Regions from separate parts of the Caballeronia sp. PC1 genome, predicted to be linked through region 2. Evidence: riboswitches for the same ligand, from Rfam matches in the RefSeq annotation. Region 2 holds a riboswitch; the other holds the start of a gene.
What was found. A riboswitch is a leader RNA that binds a small molecule or an ion and turns the genes downstream of it on or off. The one in region 2 is predicted to bind cobalamin.
Positions count from the first base shown of each region.

Region 1: it holds a riboswitch for cobalamin, as region 2 does, so the genes downstream of both, LY284_RS09485 (TonB-dependent receptor domain-containing protein) here and cobG (precorrin-3B synthase) in region 2, are expected to answer to the same signal.

Region 1 is NZ_JAJUBH010000001.1:1,963,446-1,971,360, forward strand. It holds gene LY284_RS09480 (iron ABC transporter permease) at 1-939, opposite strand, end outside; gene LY284_RS09485 (TonB-dependent receptor domain-containing protein) at 966-2,840, opposite strand; cobalamin riboswitch at 2,923-3,236, opposite strand; gene LY284_RS09490 (hypothetical protein) at 3,494-3,862, shown strand; gene LY284_RS09495 (cell division protein ZapA) at 3,859-4,173, shown strand; RNA gene ssrS (6S RNA) at 4,292-4,473, shown strand; gene LY284_RS09505 (EVE domain-containing protein) at 4,569-5,027, shown strand; gene LY284_RS09510 (SIMPL domain-containing protein) at 5,139-5,828, shown strand; gene lgt (prolipoprotein diacylglyceryl transferase) at 5,829-6,731, opposite strand; gene LY284_RS09520 (LysR substrate-binding domain-containing protein) at 6,768-7,706, opposite strand; gene ilvD (dihydroxy-acid dehydratase) at 7,815-7,915, shown strand, end outside.
Region 2 is NZ_JAJUBH010000002.1:454,756-462,670, forward strand. It holds gene LY284_RS17855 (precorrin-2 C(20)-methyltransferase) at 1-226, opposite strand, end outside; gene LY284_RS17860 (precorrin-8X methylmutase) at 223-849, opposite strand; gene cobG (precorrin-3B synthase) at 842-2,119, opposite strand; cobalamin riboswitch at 2,184-2,372, opposite strand; gene LY284_RS17870 (bifunctional cobalt-precorrin-7 (C(5))-methyltransferase/cobalt-precorrin-6B (C(15))-methyltransferase) at 2,449-3,660, shown strand; gene LY284_RS17875 (cobalt-precorrin-5B (C(1))-methyltransferase) at 3,667-4,758, shown strand; gene LY284_RS17880 (cobalt-precorrin-6A reductase) at 4,755-5,492, shown strand; gene cobM (precorrin-4 C(11)-methyltransferase) at 5,489-6,214, shown strand; gene LY284_RS17890 (DUF4186 domain-containing protein) at 6,222-6,626, shown strand; gene LY284_RS17895 (TerC family protein) at 6,630-7,382, opposite strand; gene LY284_RS17900 (OpgC domain-containing protein) at 7,673-7,915, shown strand, end outside.

The DNA.
Region 1 (7,915 bases), on a different contig from region 2:
GACACCCACCGGCAATTGCGCCGGCGCGATGACCGTGCGCGCGGCGAGATCGGCGGCCATCACGGCGAGGCCGCCCGCGAGCGCGGCGGCGGGCACGAGCATGCGCTGGTCGTTGCCGAAGGCAAGGCGCAGCAGATGCGGCACGACCAGGCCGACGAAACCGATGGTCCCCGCCGTCGTCACCGCGGCGGCGGCCGCGAGCGACGCGACGAGATACACGCGCAAGCGCAGGCGCGCGACCGGCACGCCGAGCGACTGCGCCGCCGCATCGCCACGCAGCAGCACGTTCAATTGCGGCGCGGCCGGCACGATCGCCAAGAGCACGACAGCGAGCGCGGCCAGCGCGGGCCACGGCGCCGCCGCGCCGTTCAGGTCGCCCGTGAGCCAGAAGATCATGCCGCGCAAGCGGTTCTCCGGCGCAATGCTCAGCATCAGCGTGATCAGCGCGCCCCATCCCGATGCGATCACGACGCCCGTCAGCAGAAGCCGTGGCGATGCGTCCTGGCCGCTGCGCCAGACGTCGCCGCGCGCAAGTCCGAGCACGAGCACGATCGAGGCCAGCGCGCCCGCGCATGCCGCGATATCGACGCTCCACCACGGCAGCGAGGCGAGCATCGCGGCGAGCGCGAACGCCGCCGCGCCGCCGGACACGCCGAGCACATACGGCTCCGCCAGCGGATTGCGCAACAGCACTTGCAGCAACGCGCCCGCCGTCGCGAGCAGCGCGCCCGATGCGAAGCCCGCGAGCGCGCGCGGCAGACGCAGCGTGAGCACGATGTCATCGGCGATATCCGGCGTCGCGGCGTGCATGTGAAAGAGCGCGCCGAGCGCGCGCGAGACCGGCAACGCGACGCTGCCCATCGCGAGCGACGCGACGAGCACGCACACGCACGCGGCGCCGAGTGCGATCCAGATGGTCGTGGCGCGAGCGGCGTTCATCGCATGGACGCGCGGAATGGCATCACTCACGACGGATGCCAGCCCAGCGTGATGTAAGCGCCGCGCCGTGGCGTGTTGTACGAGTACGCAAGTTCATAGTCCTTGTCGAACAGATTGTCGATGCGCGCCGTGACGTACCACGATTTCGATATGTCGTAACGCGCGGACAGATTCACGATGCCGTAACCGCTGAGCGTCGAGTCGTAATCGTGGCGCTCGCCGCTCACGATCCATTCGCCGCCGACGCGCCAGCGCCCGATGGTCCGATGCGCGGTGAGCGTCGCGAAATGCCGCGCGCGCCGCGTCAGGTCTTCGTTGTTCGTTTCATCGACGGGATTCTGGAACGTCACGCCCGCGCGCACGTCGGTTGCGCCGAGATGCCCCGCCCACGATCCTTCGATACCCTGCACCTTCGCGCGCCCGACGTTCTGCGCGACATAGTAGAAGCCGCCGTTGGATACATAGTCGATCAGATTCGAATAGCGCGTCTGGAACAGCGTGACGCGCGCGACGCCCAGCGCATTCGATGCGTACTGCAGCGCGGCCTCGACCGAATGGCTGCGCTCCGGCTGGATCGACGGATTGCCGCTCATCGGATAGTAGAGGTCGTCGAAGCTCGGCGCGCGAAACGACGCCGCATAGCTCGCGCTCGCGCGCCAGTGCGCATCGAAGTTGTAGGCGTAGCCCAGATAGTAGCTGTTCGCGCCGCCGAAATCGGAATACTGGTCGTGCCGCAGATTCGCCTGCAATTCACTCGCTCCGATGCGCCCGACATAGCCCGCGAACACCGAATTCACGTGACGATCGGGCGCGTCGAACTGATCGGAGTCGAGCGTCTGATCGAGATGTTCGTAGCCGAACAGCAGCTTGTGCGCATCGCTCAGCCTGACATCGTTCTGCCAGGTGTATTGACGATTCTCCGAATTGAAGCGGCTCGTGTAGACGCCGTTCTGCTCGATGTTCGAGCGGTCCTGCCCCTGCGCGATGGTGAAATGCGTGGTCCAGTTGTCCGTGATCCTGCCGTTCGCGAACACGGACGCGGAGCGCACGCGATCGTGCGTTTCGTTGATATCGGTCGGCAGGCCGTAGGCATCGTCGAAACTGTTGACGCCGTTCGATTGCAGAAAGCGCACGCCCGCGTCCCACTTGTCGCTGAATTTGTGGCGCAGAGTCGCCGCGAGGCTTTCGTTGAGATAGCCGTTCGCGTTCGGATTCGCGTTGGGCGCGATGTTCGGATCGATCGACGTGAAGCCGTCGGTCTTCTCGCGCGAGACGTTGACGCTGAAGGTCGTGCGGCCGTCCTTGTCGAGCGCGCCGTTCACGCCCGCCGACTGCCGCTGCGTGTGATAGCTGCCGTACTCGGCCTCGAAGTTGAAGCGCGGCGGATGCGGCTCGCCCTCCTTCGTGAAAATTTGCACGACGCCGCCGATCGCATTCGAGCCATACAGCGCGGACACGTTGCCGTTCACGACCTCGACGCGCCCGATCTGATCGAGCATCAGTTGCGACAACTGCGCCGCGCCGAGCGATGCCGACTCCACGCGCACGCCGTCGATCAGCACGAGCGATTGCGACGAGGCCGCGCCGCGTATGTAAAGCCCCGAATTCGCGCCCGGCCCGCCGTTGCGCGTGATCTGCACGCCGGGCGCGAGCGCGACGAGGCCGAGGGCGTCGCTGGCGTTGGCGTCGGCGATATCCTGTTCGTCGAAAACGGAAGTCTGCGGAATGGAATCCGCGAGCGGTTGCGGGGCGCGCGTCGACGTCACGACGACGGGCGCAAGCGTTTGCGATGCATCATCCGCGGCGTGAGCGGCATGTGCGAACGGCAAGCCGATGACGGTGGCGGCGAGCGCGCCATGACGGGCGAGGCCGTCCCTGAGCGCGGCCAGTGGCGAAACCATGCGTGAAGTATCCGTGTCCGCGTGAGCGCGGCCCCGCTCCCCGCGAGGACGATGCGCGACGAAACGCAGCGCGCATTCATGCGCGCATGCGTCGAACTCTGGCCGGTATCCGGGCTGGCGACGCATCGTCTCGCCTTCCCGCGCATCGTGCGCAGTGGCGTCGTCACGTTTCTTGCAGTGAGGCATGCGCGATACCGGATCGGCACGCACGCGCTGCAAAAACGCGCATGAGACGACTTGCAACTTGCGTTGCGGTCGCTTACCGTTGCGGGGGCAGCACAGGTTGGCTCGTCCGCGGCGAGTCCTGGTTGGACTTCGAGGACTTCACTCCCTGTTTCCCGTTTGACTGCATCCGCGAGAAACGCAAATGCGAGCACCAAAAGTGCGGCAAGTGTAGGAGCGCGGGTTGGGGCCGTCAAGAAAACGGCACGGACAACATGGCGCGGCGCACGACGAATCGAACAAGAACCGAACGCGCAGCCGGGCCGACCTGTCCTCACGGGTCGCACTCAGCGCTCGCGTTTTCTGCACACGAATGCACGCGATCGATGGTTTAAGCGCGAGATCGCGTGCTGTTACGTCTCGAAACGAGACATTTATCGGAAGCGCTGTTTAACCGCGCTAAAATGCGAGGTCTTTAGAGGACGCAGCACATGCTCAACGAACTCGAATCACTGTCAGGAAATATCGGCCGGCTGATCCAGATCAGCGAGCGCCACAAGCAGGCGCATCAGGCGCTGCAGGACCAACTCGCACAACTGCGCGCCGATTATGCGAACGTGCAGGCCGAGCTCGCGCAAGTGCGCGAAGAACGCGACACGCTGCAATCCGAACGCGATTCGCTCTCCGCCAAAATCGACGACGCGCAAGTGCGTCTCAACGCCATTCTCGAAAAGCTGCCGCGCGTCAAGTCCGGGCAGCATGCCGAATCCGACAATCAACTCGATCTCCTCGAAGCCGATTCGCAGGAAGCACATGAAGCGGAGTTGCACGGCGAGCATCATCAAGGGGAGAAGGCATGACGACCACGCAGATCGAAGTATCCATTCTCGGGCAGCAATACCGCCTCGCGTGCTCGCCCGAAACGGAAGCCGCGCTGCGCGAAGCCGTCGCGCGCGTCGATGCCGAAATGAACAAGGTGCGCAACGCGAGCAGCGTGCGCGGCACGGATCGCATCGCGGTGATGGCCGCGCTTTCGCTGGCGTCGGAATTGCTTAAGCTGCAGGACAGCGTGCGCCACGGCGAGGCGTTTCCCGCCGAGGAGATCCGCCGCACCATGCACTCGATGAACGAGCAACTGGGCGCTGTGATCGCGCAATACGAAGCGCAGTAAGCAGGCACGGTGAAGCGCTTGCGCGTCGAGTCAATCAGCGCGCAATGTCAATCGAAAAAAGAAACCGCGCGAACGCCACCAGATAGCTGCAACGGGCAAACGATTGGTGTAAAGTGACGTTTCCCTGCCTGGTTCGCCAAGGTCATATATTCCTTGAACCAATGCTACATTGGCACGGTTGCGGAACCTTGCAGCACGGGCGCGCGCGTCGCTAGTCCGATGTACCCGAAGTGTTGCTTACCGCGACCAATCTTGAACCCAGGTTCAGGATGCCGGCCTAGCGGCTGTGGCGGGGACCTATCTCAAACGGCATCGGTTTTACCGATGCCGTTTTCATTTGCGTCGACGACTAGCCCCGACGATTTGCCCCGACGATTTCCGCATAGCGAACAATCATGCGCTACTGGCTGATGAAGTCCGAACCGGACGAAGCGAGCATCGATCACCTCGCGCACGCGCCGAAGAAAACCCTGCCGTGGACGGGCGTGCGCAACTATCAGGCGCGCAACTTCATGCGCGATCAGATGAGCATCGGCGACGGCGTGCTCTTCTATCATTCGAGCTGCCCCGAGCCGGGCATCGCGGGCATCGCGAAGGTGTGCTCGACGGCTTATCCCGATCCCACGCAGTTCGATCCGGAAAGCGACTACTACGATCCGAAATCGACGCAGGAAACGCCGCGCTGGATGCTCGTGGACGTGAAGTTCGTGAAGAAGACGCCGCTCATTGCACTCGCGGCGCTGCGCGAACACGAAGAGCTTGCCGATATGCAGGTGCTTGCCCGCGGCAACCGGCTGTCGATTACACCGGTCACGCAAGCGCAGTGGCAATTCATTACCGAGCGCCTCGTCTAACACGGAACTTACTACTCGAAGGCAACGCCTAAAACGCGTCGTACATTACGCGATATTCGGAGTCCTTCGATGATCAAGAAAAAAACCGCAGCCGCGCTCGCCCTCCTCGCGATGTCCGGCGCCGCGCTCAGCTTCTCTCAATCCGCCGCCGCGCAGACGGTGATTACCCAGCCGCAGCCCTCGGGCGTGCTCTCGCTCTCCGCGCAGGCGAGCTCGCAGGTGCCGCAGGATGTCGTCAACATCACGCTCTTCTACGAGCAGGAAGCGGCCGATCCCTCCTCGCTCACCAACACGCTCAATCAGCGCGCGGAGGCTGCGTTGCGCGAAGCCAAGGGCGTCGAAGGCGTGACGGCGAAGAGCGGCTCGTTCACGGTGTATCCGTCGACGGATCGCGACGGCAAGATTTCCGCGTGGCGCGGGCGCACGGAAGTCGTGCTCGAATCGCATGACTTCGCGGCGGCGTCGAAGCTCGCGGGCAAGATGAGCTCGTCGATGCAGGTGGGCAGCGTGGCGTTCTCGCTGTCGCCCGAAGCGCAGCGCGCGGCCGAGCAGAAGCTCGTGTCGCAAGCCATCGATTCGTTCCGCAAGCAGGCGCAGACCGCCGCGCAGGCGTTCGGCTACAGCAATTTCACGATTCGGGAAGTGAACGTCGGGCGCAGCGGGAATCAGCCGCGCCCGATCATGATGATGCAATCGCGCGCAATGAGCGCCGACGCGAAGATGGCCTCGCCCATCGCGATGGAAGCCGGCACGGCGACCGTGACCGTCGACGTGTCGGGTTCGGTGCAAATGGGACGCTGATTACGTCCGGACAGGCTCGGGCGGCAGGCGCAGATTGCGCTTGTACGCCCAGATCATCATGATGACGCCCGCGATGATCATCGGCAGCGAGAGCCATTGACCCATCGAGAGATTGAGCGCGAGCAGGCCGAGATAATCGTCAGGCTCGCGCGCGAATTCCACCGTGAAGCGCGCCAGTCCATAACCGATCAGAAACAGCGCGGAGATCGCGCCCACCGGCCGTTGCTTGCGCGAGAACGTCCAGATCACGACGAACAGCACGAGCCCTTCCAGCGCGATCTCGTACAACTGCGACGGATGGCGCGGCAGCATGTGATAGCGCTGAAAAATCTCGGTGAGATGATATTGCGCATCGAGTTGCGGATTTTTCGCGAGCCAGATCGCGTCGTCGTTCGTCGAATTCTGGAAGAGCATCGCCCACGGCGCGTTCGGGTCCGTCACGCGGCCCCACAGTTCGCCGTTGATGAAGTTGCCGAGACGCCCCGCCGCGAGGCCGAGCGGCACCATCGGCGCGACGAAATCCGTCACTTGCAGCCAGGTGCGCTTGCGCTGAAACGCGAACAGCACCATCGCGAGCGTCACGCCGAGAAAGCCGCCGTGAAACGACATGCCGCCTTCCCAGACCTTGAAGATATCGAGCGGATGCGCCGCGTAAAAGCTCGCCTTGTAAAAAATCACGTAGCCCAGGCGTCCGCCGAGAATCGTGCCGAGCACGCCGTAGAACAGCATGTCGTCGATGTCTTTCGCGTTCCAGCCTTGAGCGGCGACGTAAGGCAGCCGCAGGCGCAGCCGGCCGATGACGATGGCCGACACGAACGCCACCAGATACATGAGGCCGTACCAGCGCACGGCGAGCGGACCGAGATGAATCGCGACGGGATCGAAATTGGGATGTATGAGCATTCTGATGTGGGGAGCTGAGCGACTTTCAAAGGCGAATCATACAGAACCGGCGCTTTCAGCCCGCGAACGGACGATTTCGATGAACCCGGCGAGCACGGGGCTCACTTCCGCGAAGCGCCATACCAGTCCCGTTTCCACGATGGGACCGGGGTCGAGCAACGGACGATACACGACGCCCGTGCGCCGCAGATGACGCAGCGACTGCGGCACGAGCGCGACGCCCATGCCCGCGGACACGAGGCTCACGATGGTCTGCATCTGGATCGCCTCCTGGCCGATGCGCGGCGTGAGCCCCGCCGCGCCGTAGCAACCCATGATGATGTCATACAAACCGGGCGCGAGCCGTCTCGGGAAGACGACGAGCGGGGCCGCCGCGAGATCGTGCAGATCGACGGGCACATCCTCCGCCGAATCCAGTTCTTCCGCCTGTTTCTCCGACATCGCGATCATCAGCGGCTCGCGCGCGATCGGCACATACTGGAGCGAACTCGCGTAGCGCGGCGGCAGCGGCGGAATCACGAGGCCGGCGTCGATGCGCCCGGCGACGAGCTCCTCGATCTGCACGTCGCTCGTCGCTTCCGTCAGTTGCAGGCGCACGCCAGGATAGCGCGCGCCGAAATCGCGCAATAACGCGGGCAAGAGGCCGTAATCGGCGGTGGAGACGAACGCGAGCGACAGCCTGCCCGCCTCGCCGCGCGCGAGCGATTGCGCGAGCGGGCGCAGCGCGTCGGCGGAAGCGAGCAGGCGGCGAACTTCCGGCAGCAGGTCTTTCCCAACCGGCGTCAGTTCCACGGTGCGTTTCGTGCGCGCGAAAAGCTGAACGCCCAGTGCCTCTTCCAGCGCGCGGATCGCCTGCGAGAGCGGCGGCTGCGTCATCGCGAGACGCGCGGCGGCGCGGCCGAAGTGCATCTCTTCGGCGACTGTCGCGAAGTAGCGCAGCAAACGCAGTTCGATGGGCGGATCTCTCTGTTCCATTGATACATTCCGCGACCTAATAAGCCTTGAATAATATATTGGACAGACACATGCCGGGGCTGCATTCTTGCTGCACGAGATCAAAAACATCCCCTCAAGGAGCACATCATGGCTTTCAACCGCCGCTCGAAGAACATCACCCAGGGCGTCGCCCGCTCGCCCAACCGTTCGATGTACTACGCCCTCGGCTATCAGGAAGCCGACTTCGA
Region 2 (7,915 bases):
ACAGCGGCGGTTCGAGTGCTTCGGTCGTCACCGGATAGACGAGCGGCAGGCGCGTTTGCGCCGCGTCGAGATGCGACTCGATGATGCCGAACGCATTGCCCTTCTTGCCCTTCGCGACGAAATACGCAACCACGGGCGCGGCCTTCAGAAGCCGCAATGCCTTCACGGTGATCAGTTCCGGATCGCCCGGGCCGACGCCCAGGCCATAAAGACGTCCGCGCATCATTCGGTCTCCGAAGCAAGTGCGTTCACTGCGGCGGCGGCCATCGCGCTGCCGCCGCGCCGGCCGAGCAGCGCGACGAAGGGCACGCCGCGGCTGTCGGCGGCGAGCATGGCTTTCGATTCGGCCGCGCCGATGAACCCGACCGGAAAGCCGAGGATGAGCGCGGGCTTCGGCGCGCCCGCATCGAGCATGTCGAGCAGATGAAAGAGCGCGGTCGGCGCGTTGCCGATCGCGACGATCGCGCCGTCCAGATCGGGACGCCAGAGTTCGAGCGCGGCGGCCGAGCGCGTGTTGCCCATCGCGCGGGCGCGTTCGGACACCGAGGCATCGCCGAGCGTGCAGATCACGCGATTGCCTGCGGGAAGACGCGCGCGCGTGATGCCTTCGGCGACCATGCGCGCATCGCACAGAACCGGAGCGCCTGCCGCCAGCGCTCGCCGGCCCGCCATGCCCGCGCCCGGCGAGAAGCGCAGATCGCTCACGATATCGACCATGCCGCAGGCGTGGATCAGGCGCACCGCGAGCTTTTCCAGATCGGCGGGAAGGGCGGTCAGATCGGCTTCGGCGCGGATCGTCGCGAAGGACTGGCGGTAAATCTCCGCGCCGTCGCGGATATAGTCAGACATCGGCATGGCTCCGGGCGAGCCGTTCGGCCGCCTCTTCGATAGTGAGATTGCGCGCGACGGTTCCATCGTCGCGATGTAGGTCGTAACGGCCCGGCGCGGCGGCATAGAGCGTGGCCGGAACCGGATGCGCCGCCGCGCACGAGCGCTCGCAGCCGCTCAGATGCACCTGTGCCGTGTCGTGCGCGGGCAGCAGCGGGGCGAGGCGAAGCGCATCGGCTTTGGTGTCGGCGCGGCTTTTTGCGCAGCCCGCCGAACCCGCGCACGCGATGAGGCGCGCAAGCGGCGCGCGCGGGTCGGTGGCGAGGCCGAGCGCGTTCAGGCGCCGCAGCACGTCGTGCGTGTCCGCCGGCGCGATGCCCGCGATCAGCACGCTTTGCCACGGCGTCATCGAAAGGCGGCCTTGCGCGTGCTCGTCGGCGAGATCGGCGAGGGCATCGAGCGTGCTGGCGTCGAGCCGCCCGAGCGGCGTCTGCGCGCCCGCATACCATGTCGCGCGCTGCGGCTCTTCGTGCGCGCCGAGCCGTAACGAGGCATCGGCGGGGGCGCGTCGCCATGTTTCCAAACCGGTATCGAAGGCGAAGGCTCCGAGAAAACGCGCAGTGCCCGTAGTGCCGATACGCGCGAGCAGATCGCGCATGCGGTTTTCTTCGGGCCTGGCCATCGCGAGAAAAGCGCGCAAGATGCCGGGAACGAACGTCACCAGTTCGCCCGCCGCGATGGCGCCGAGCGCGGGCTGTCGCGGTGTGCCGGCAAGCCCGAAGGCGAAGCGCGCGCCGCCGTCGACGGTCGAGAGCCAGAGATCGTGCGGATGATCGAGCATCGCGAGGCGCTCGCCGCCGTCGAGCTGCAACGCAAACTTGGGCGACAGCGCGTGAAGCGCGGCATCGGCCTGCATCGCCGCGATGAGGTCCGCCGCGAGCGCGCGCGTGCCGTCGCTCGCGAGCGGGCTCAGCATCAGATTGCGGATGTCGTCGCCGCTCGCCGCGGCCGGGCCGAGGCCGGCATCGAGCGCGATATCGACGAGCGCGGCGTGGGCGTCGTCGCGAATGCCGCGCAGTTGCAGATTCGCGCGATTGGTCACTTCGATCACGCCCGAGCCGCACTCCCGCGCGGCGCGCGCCACGGCCCGCGCCGCGTGCGCGCTCAGCGCGCCGCCGACGAGGCGCAGACGGGCGAGCCCGCCGTCGCGCGCGGGCACGATGCGCATAAGGCCCGGACACGCGGATGCGCGCGCGGCGGTCGTCAGCGGTGAGTGGTCGAATGAAGTCAAAAGCGTGACCCGTCAGGGCTTCGCGCATGTCGAGCGAACCGGTACACCCCGCCCGGCTGGCGTTGCGCGAATGCGTTGAGTCGGCAGGTCTCTTGGCTGGCAGGTCTTCATTCGCGCCGGCCTTCCCGGTGAAAACCAGTGGCAGTGGAGCGCGGACTCGCTGCGTACAATTGCGGGGGCAGCCACAGTTTCTCTGTGTTCCATCTTAGGCCCTCGGGCTGAACCCTCGGGCACCGACGGACCTGTATTATGCCCGCTTTTATCGACCATCTGGACGCTTCCGGGCCGCAACGCGAAGCGTATTCCGAACCGCAAAAAGGAGACGGCGCATGTCGACCTGGCTGACCGTGGTGGGGATCGGCGAAGACGGCTGGCACGGGCTGTCGCGCGTGGCGCGCCGTGCGCTCGTCGATGCGCAGTCGATTCACGGCGGCGAGCGCCATCTCGCGCTCCTGCCCGCGCGCGTCGCGGCGCGGCGCGTGCCGTGGCCCAAGCCCTTTTCGCTCGATGCCGTGCTCGCCGAGCGCGGCGACGGCCACACGCGCATCTGCGTGCTCGCGAGCGGCGATCCGATGTGCTTCGGCGTCGGCGCGACGCTCGCGCGCGAAGTTGCCAACGGCGAAATGCGCGTGATTCCCGCGCCGTCGTCGCTGTCGCTCGCGGCGGCGCGCCTGCGCTGGGCGCTGCAGGACGCGGTGTGCGTGTCGCTCGTCGGGCGGCCGGTCGCGTCCTTGCTCGCGAGCCTGCATCGCGGCGTGCGCCTGCTCGTTTTGAGCGCGGACGGCATGACGCCCGCCGCCGTCGCCACGCTGCTGACGGCGCATGGCTTCGGCGCGAGCCGCATGACGGTGTTCGAGCATCTCGGCGGGCTGAACGAACGCCGGATCGACGAACGCGCCGACGACTGGCGCGAGCCGCTCGTGGCCGCGCTCAATCTCGTCGCGATCGAATGCCGCACGCACGCGGGCCACGCCGGGCCGCCGCTCACGCCAGGCCTGCCCGACGACGCCTATCGGCACGACGGCCAGCTCACGAAGCGCGACGTGCGCGCGGTGACGCTCGCGCATCTCGCGCCGCAGCCGGGCGAACTGCTGTGGGACGTGGGCGCGGGCTGCGGCTCGATCGGCATCGAATGGATGCGCGCGCACGGCGCCTGCCGCGCGATCGCGATCGAAGCGAACGAAAGCCGGCAGCGTCTCATCGAACATAATCGCGACGCGCTCGGCGTGCCCGCGCTGCAACTCGTGCGGGGCGTGGCGCCCGGCGCGCTCGACGGCCTGCCCGCGCCCGATGCCGTGTTCATCGGCGGCGGCCTGACCGTGCCCGGCCTGCTCGATGCGTGCTGGGCGCGTCTGCGTCAGGGCGGGCGGCTCGTCGCCAATGCGGTGACGCTGCAAAGCGAAGCGGCGCTCGTCGAATGGCGCGCGCGGCACGGCGGCGAGCTGACGCGCATCGGGATCGCGCAGGCGGAGCCGCTCGGCAGCTTCGACACCTGGCGGCCGGCCCTGCCGATCACGCTCCTGCACGCGAGCAAGCCGTGATGCGTCATGCGTGAAGAGTCGCCGGAACAGGCCGCACCGCTCAGAAGCGGCTACACGACGGGAAGCTGCGCCACCGCGACGAGCCTCGCCGCCGCGCGCCTGCTGCTGCTCGGCGAGACGAGCGAGCGCGCGGACATCGTCTTGCCGAAGGGCCGCCACGTGACGATGACGCTCTCGTTCTGCCGGACGACGGGCAGCGATGCCGCCGAAGCGGGCGTGATCAAGGACGCGGGCGACGATCCCGACGTGACGCACGGCGCGCTCGTCTTCGCGCGCGTGCAATTGTCCGATTCGACCGGCGTGCGGTTTCACGCGGGCGAGGGCGTCGGCACGGTGACGCGCGCCGGGCTGGCGCTCGCGGTCGGCGAACCGGCGATCAATCCGGTGCCGCGCAAAATGATGACCGAACATCTCGAAGCGCTCGCCGCCGGCGCGAGTTATCGCGGCGGCTTCGAGGTGAGCATCGGCGTGGAGAACGGCGCGGCGCTCGCGCTGAAGACGATGAACCCGCGGCTCGGCATCGTCGGCGGTCTGTCGATACTCGGCACGACCGGCATCGTCAGGCCGTTTTCGTGCTCGGCGTATATCGCGTCGATTCATCAGGGTATCGATGTGGCGCGGGCGAACGGTTATCGGCATATCGCCGCGTGCACCGGCAATCAGAGCGAGGACGCAATGCGCGCGCTGTACGGCTTGCCCGACATCGCGCTGATCGAAATGGGCGACTTCGCGGGCGCGGTGCTCAAGCATCTGCGGCGCGCGAGCGTGGACAAGCTGAGCTTGTGCGGCGGCTTCGGCAAGCTGTCCAAGCTCGCGGCGGGGCATATGGATCTGCACAGCCGCAGTTCCAGCATCGATCTGACCTTGCTCGCGGTCTGGGCCGCCGACGCGGGCGCGAGCGACGCGCTGCAGGCCGCGATCCGCGCGGCCAACACGAGCCAGGAAGCGCTCAAGCTGGCGCGCGCCGAAGGCATCGCGCTCGGCGATATCGTGTGCCGCCGCGCGCGCGCCGTCGCGCTCGACGTGCTGCCGCCGGGCATCGACGTCGAAACCTTCGCGATCGACAGGCAGGGGCACATCGTCGGGAGCGCGGCATGAAGCGCGTGCTTGTGCTCGGCGGCACGGGCGATGCGCTCGCCATCGCGCGCGGTCTGCCCGCCGGGCATGTCTACAGTCTCGCGGGCCTCGGGCGCGTGCCGGCCGATCTCGCGTGTTCGGTGCGCGTGGGCGGCTTCGGCGGCATCGACGGGCTGGTTCGCTATCTCCGCGACGAGCGCATTGCGCTCGTGGTCGATGCGACGCATCCGTATGCCGCGCAGATGAGCCGCCATGCGCACGCGGCGTGCGCGAGCGCGCACGTGCCGCTCTGGGCCGTGCGCCGTCCGGCATGGCAACCGCAAGCGGGCGACGACTGGCGCGATGCGCCGGACTGGCGCGGCATCGCCGAGCGGATCGGGTCCTATCGGCGGCCGCTTTTCACGCTCGGACGCGAGCCGCTTGCCCATCTCGACGAGATTCCTGCATCGCAGCACTGGACGATCCGCTGTCTCGACGCGCATCCGGGCAATGCCCGCGCGATGATCGTCGATGCGCGCGGCCCGTTCGATCTCGACGGCGAGCGCGCCCTGTTCGATGCAGCGGGCGTCGATGTCGTCATCAGCAAGAACAGCGGCGGTCGCGCGACCGAGGCGAAACTTGCGGTCGCGCGCGAGCGGGGCCTGGCGGTCGTGATGCTCGCGCGGCCCGTGCTGCCCGATGCCCACCGCACCTTCGACGATGCCGCGAGCGCGCTCGACGCGCTCACCCATTGGCTTCACACATCGGAACAATGACTGTCTATTTCATCGGCGCGGGACCGGGCGATCCCGAACTCATCACCGTCAAGGGGCAGCGGCTCATCCGCGAATGCCCGGTGATTCTCTACGCCGGCTCGCTCGTGCCGGAAGCGGTGCTGGCGGGGCATCGCGCGGCGCAATGCATCGATACGGCCGAGCTCGATCTCGACGCGATCGTGGCGCTGTTGCAGCAGGCGCACGCGAATGGCCAGGACGTGGCGCGCGTGCATTCGGGCGATCCGTCGCTGTATGGCGCGATCGGCGAGCAGATCCGCAGGCTCGATGCGCTCGCGATTCCCTACGAAGTCGTTCCCGGCGTGACGGCGGCGGCGGCATCGGCGGCGGCGCTCAAGCGCGAACTGACGCTGCCCGGCATTTCGCAGACGGTGATTTTCACGCGCTACGCGACGAAAACGTCGATGCCGGAGGGCGAAAGTCTCGCGGATCTCGCGCGCCATCGCGCGACGCTCGCGATCCATCTCGGCGTGCGGCATATCGAGCGGATCGTCGCGGATCTGCTGCCGCACTACGGCGCGGATTGCCCGGTCGCGGTCGTGTTCCGCGCGAGCTGGCCGGACGAGACGCGCGTGGAGGGCACGCTTGCCGATATCGCGCCGAAAGTGCGCGCGGCGGGCATGGAGCGCACGGCGATGATTCTCGTCGGCCGCGTGCTCGCCGCCGACGGTTTCGCGGATTCCACGCTCTACGCGAAGGACTGATCACGCCATGCGCGACCTCGACGCCGTGTTCGATGCGCTCGCGAAATCGGCCTTCCGGCGGCGCTTCGCGCTCGGCGTGCGCGAGGGGAAATATCTGCGGGAAAAGGGCATCGACACGGTGCTCGCGCAGGCGCACGAACTCATCGGCAAGCGGCTCGCGCCGCAAGCGCCCCTGAACGACGGCAAGCAGACGCCGTTTCGCGGGCATCCGGTGTTCATCGCGCAACACGCGACGGCGACGTGCTGCCGCGCGTGTCTCGCCAAATGGCACGGCATCGCGGCGGGCAGGGCGCTCGACGACGCCGAGCGGCGGCATGTCGTCGATGCCATCGAGCGCTGGCTGCGGGCGCAGCCGCTTCCGACTCAGCCGGCAGCGGCGCCCGACGATCCGCAGCGCGAACTGCCGTTCTGAAGGCTACTCGTGGCGAGGCGCGGCCGCCCGCGTCTTCGCGCGCCGCGCCAGCATGTTGAGACCTTCGACGAGCGCCGAGAACGCCATCGCCGCATAGATATAGCCCTTCGGCACGTGCGAGCCGAACCCTTCCGCGATCAGCGTCATGCCGATCACGAGCAGAAAGCCGAGCGCGAGCATCACGATCGTCGGATTGCGCTCGATGAAGCGCGACAGCGGGCCCGCGGCGAACAGCATCACCGTGACGGCGGCGATCACCGCGACGAACATGATCGGGATGTGCTCGGTCATGCCGACCGCCGTCACGATGCTGTCGATGGAGAACACGAGATCGAGCAGCAAGATCTGGCCGATCGCCGACAGCGGCGTCAGGCGCTTCGGCGATGCCGCGCCGGCCTGCGCGTCGGCGTCGTGCGCGACGTGATGATGGATTTCGGTCGTCGCCTTCCAGACGAGGAACACGCCGCCCGCGATCAGGATGATGTCGCGCCACGAAAAACCGTGTCCGAACGCCTCGAAGATCGGCGTCGTGAGCCGCACGATCAGCGCGACGGTGCCGAGCAAGCCGAGCCGCATCACGAGCGCGAGCGCGATGCCGATGCGCTGCGTGCGCTCCCGGTGCGCCTCGGGCAGCTTGTTGGTCAGGATCGAGATGAAGATCAGGTTGTCGATGCCGAGCACGACTTCCATCACGACGAGCGTCGCGAGGGCGGCCCAGGCGGCGGGATCGGCGAGGAGGGCGACGATGTAATCCATGATGGTTCGAATGAGGTTCGACGGTGAGGGCGTGATCTTAGCCTGATCGGCCCGGGAATTGAAAGGAGTCTGAAAACTTGTGGCGCGCACGAGGCGCTTTCCACGCGCGCCGGTAATTTTGTCAACGAAATTAGTCAGACCCGCCACAAATACCGGATTTGAAACGATTATTTGCGCTACTTCTGATGATGCGATGCGTCATTTACGGGTAAACTCCTACGCTTACCTGGCCGCGTCTTTTGCGGCGTCATTAAACCATCCTGTCGCCCCAGGACAACACGCCAAGCCGCATGCAGCAAAAATCGCAACGTCTCGTCGAACTGGATTTTTTCCGGGGACTGGTTCTGCTGATCATCGTCATCGATCACATCGGCGGCAGCATGTTGTCCCGCTTCACGCTGCATTCGTTCGCGCTGAACGACGCCGCCGAAGTCTTCGTGTTCCTCGGCGGCTTCGCCACGGCCACGGCGTATGTCTCGCTCGCGGAGCGCCGCTCCGAAAGCGCGGCGCGCGTCCGGTTCCTGAAGCGTGCA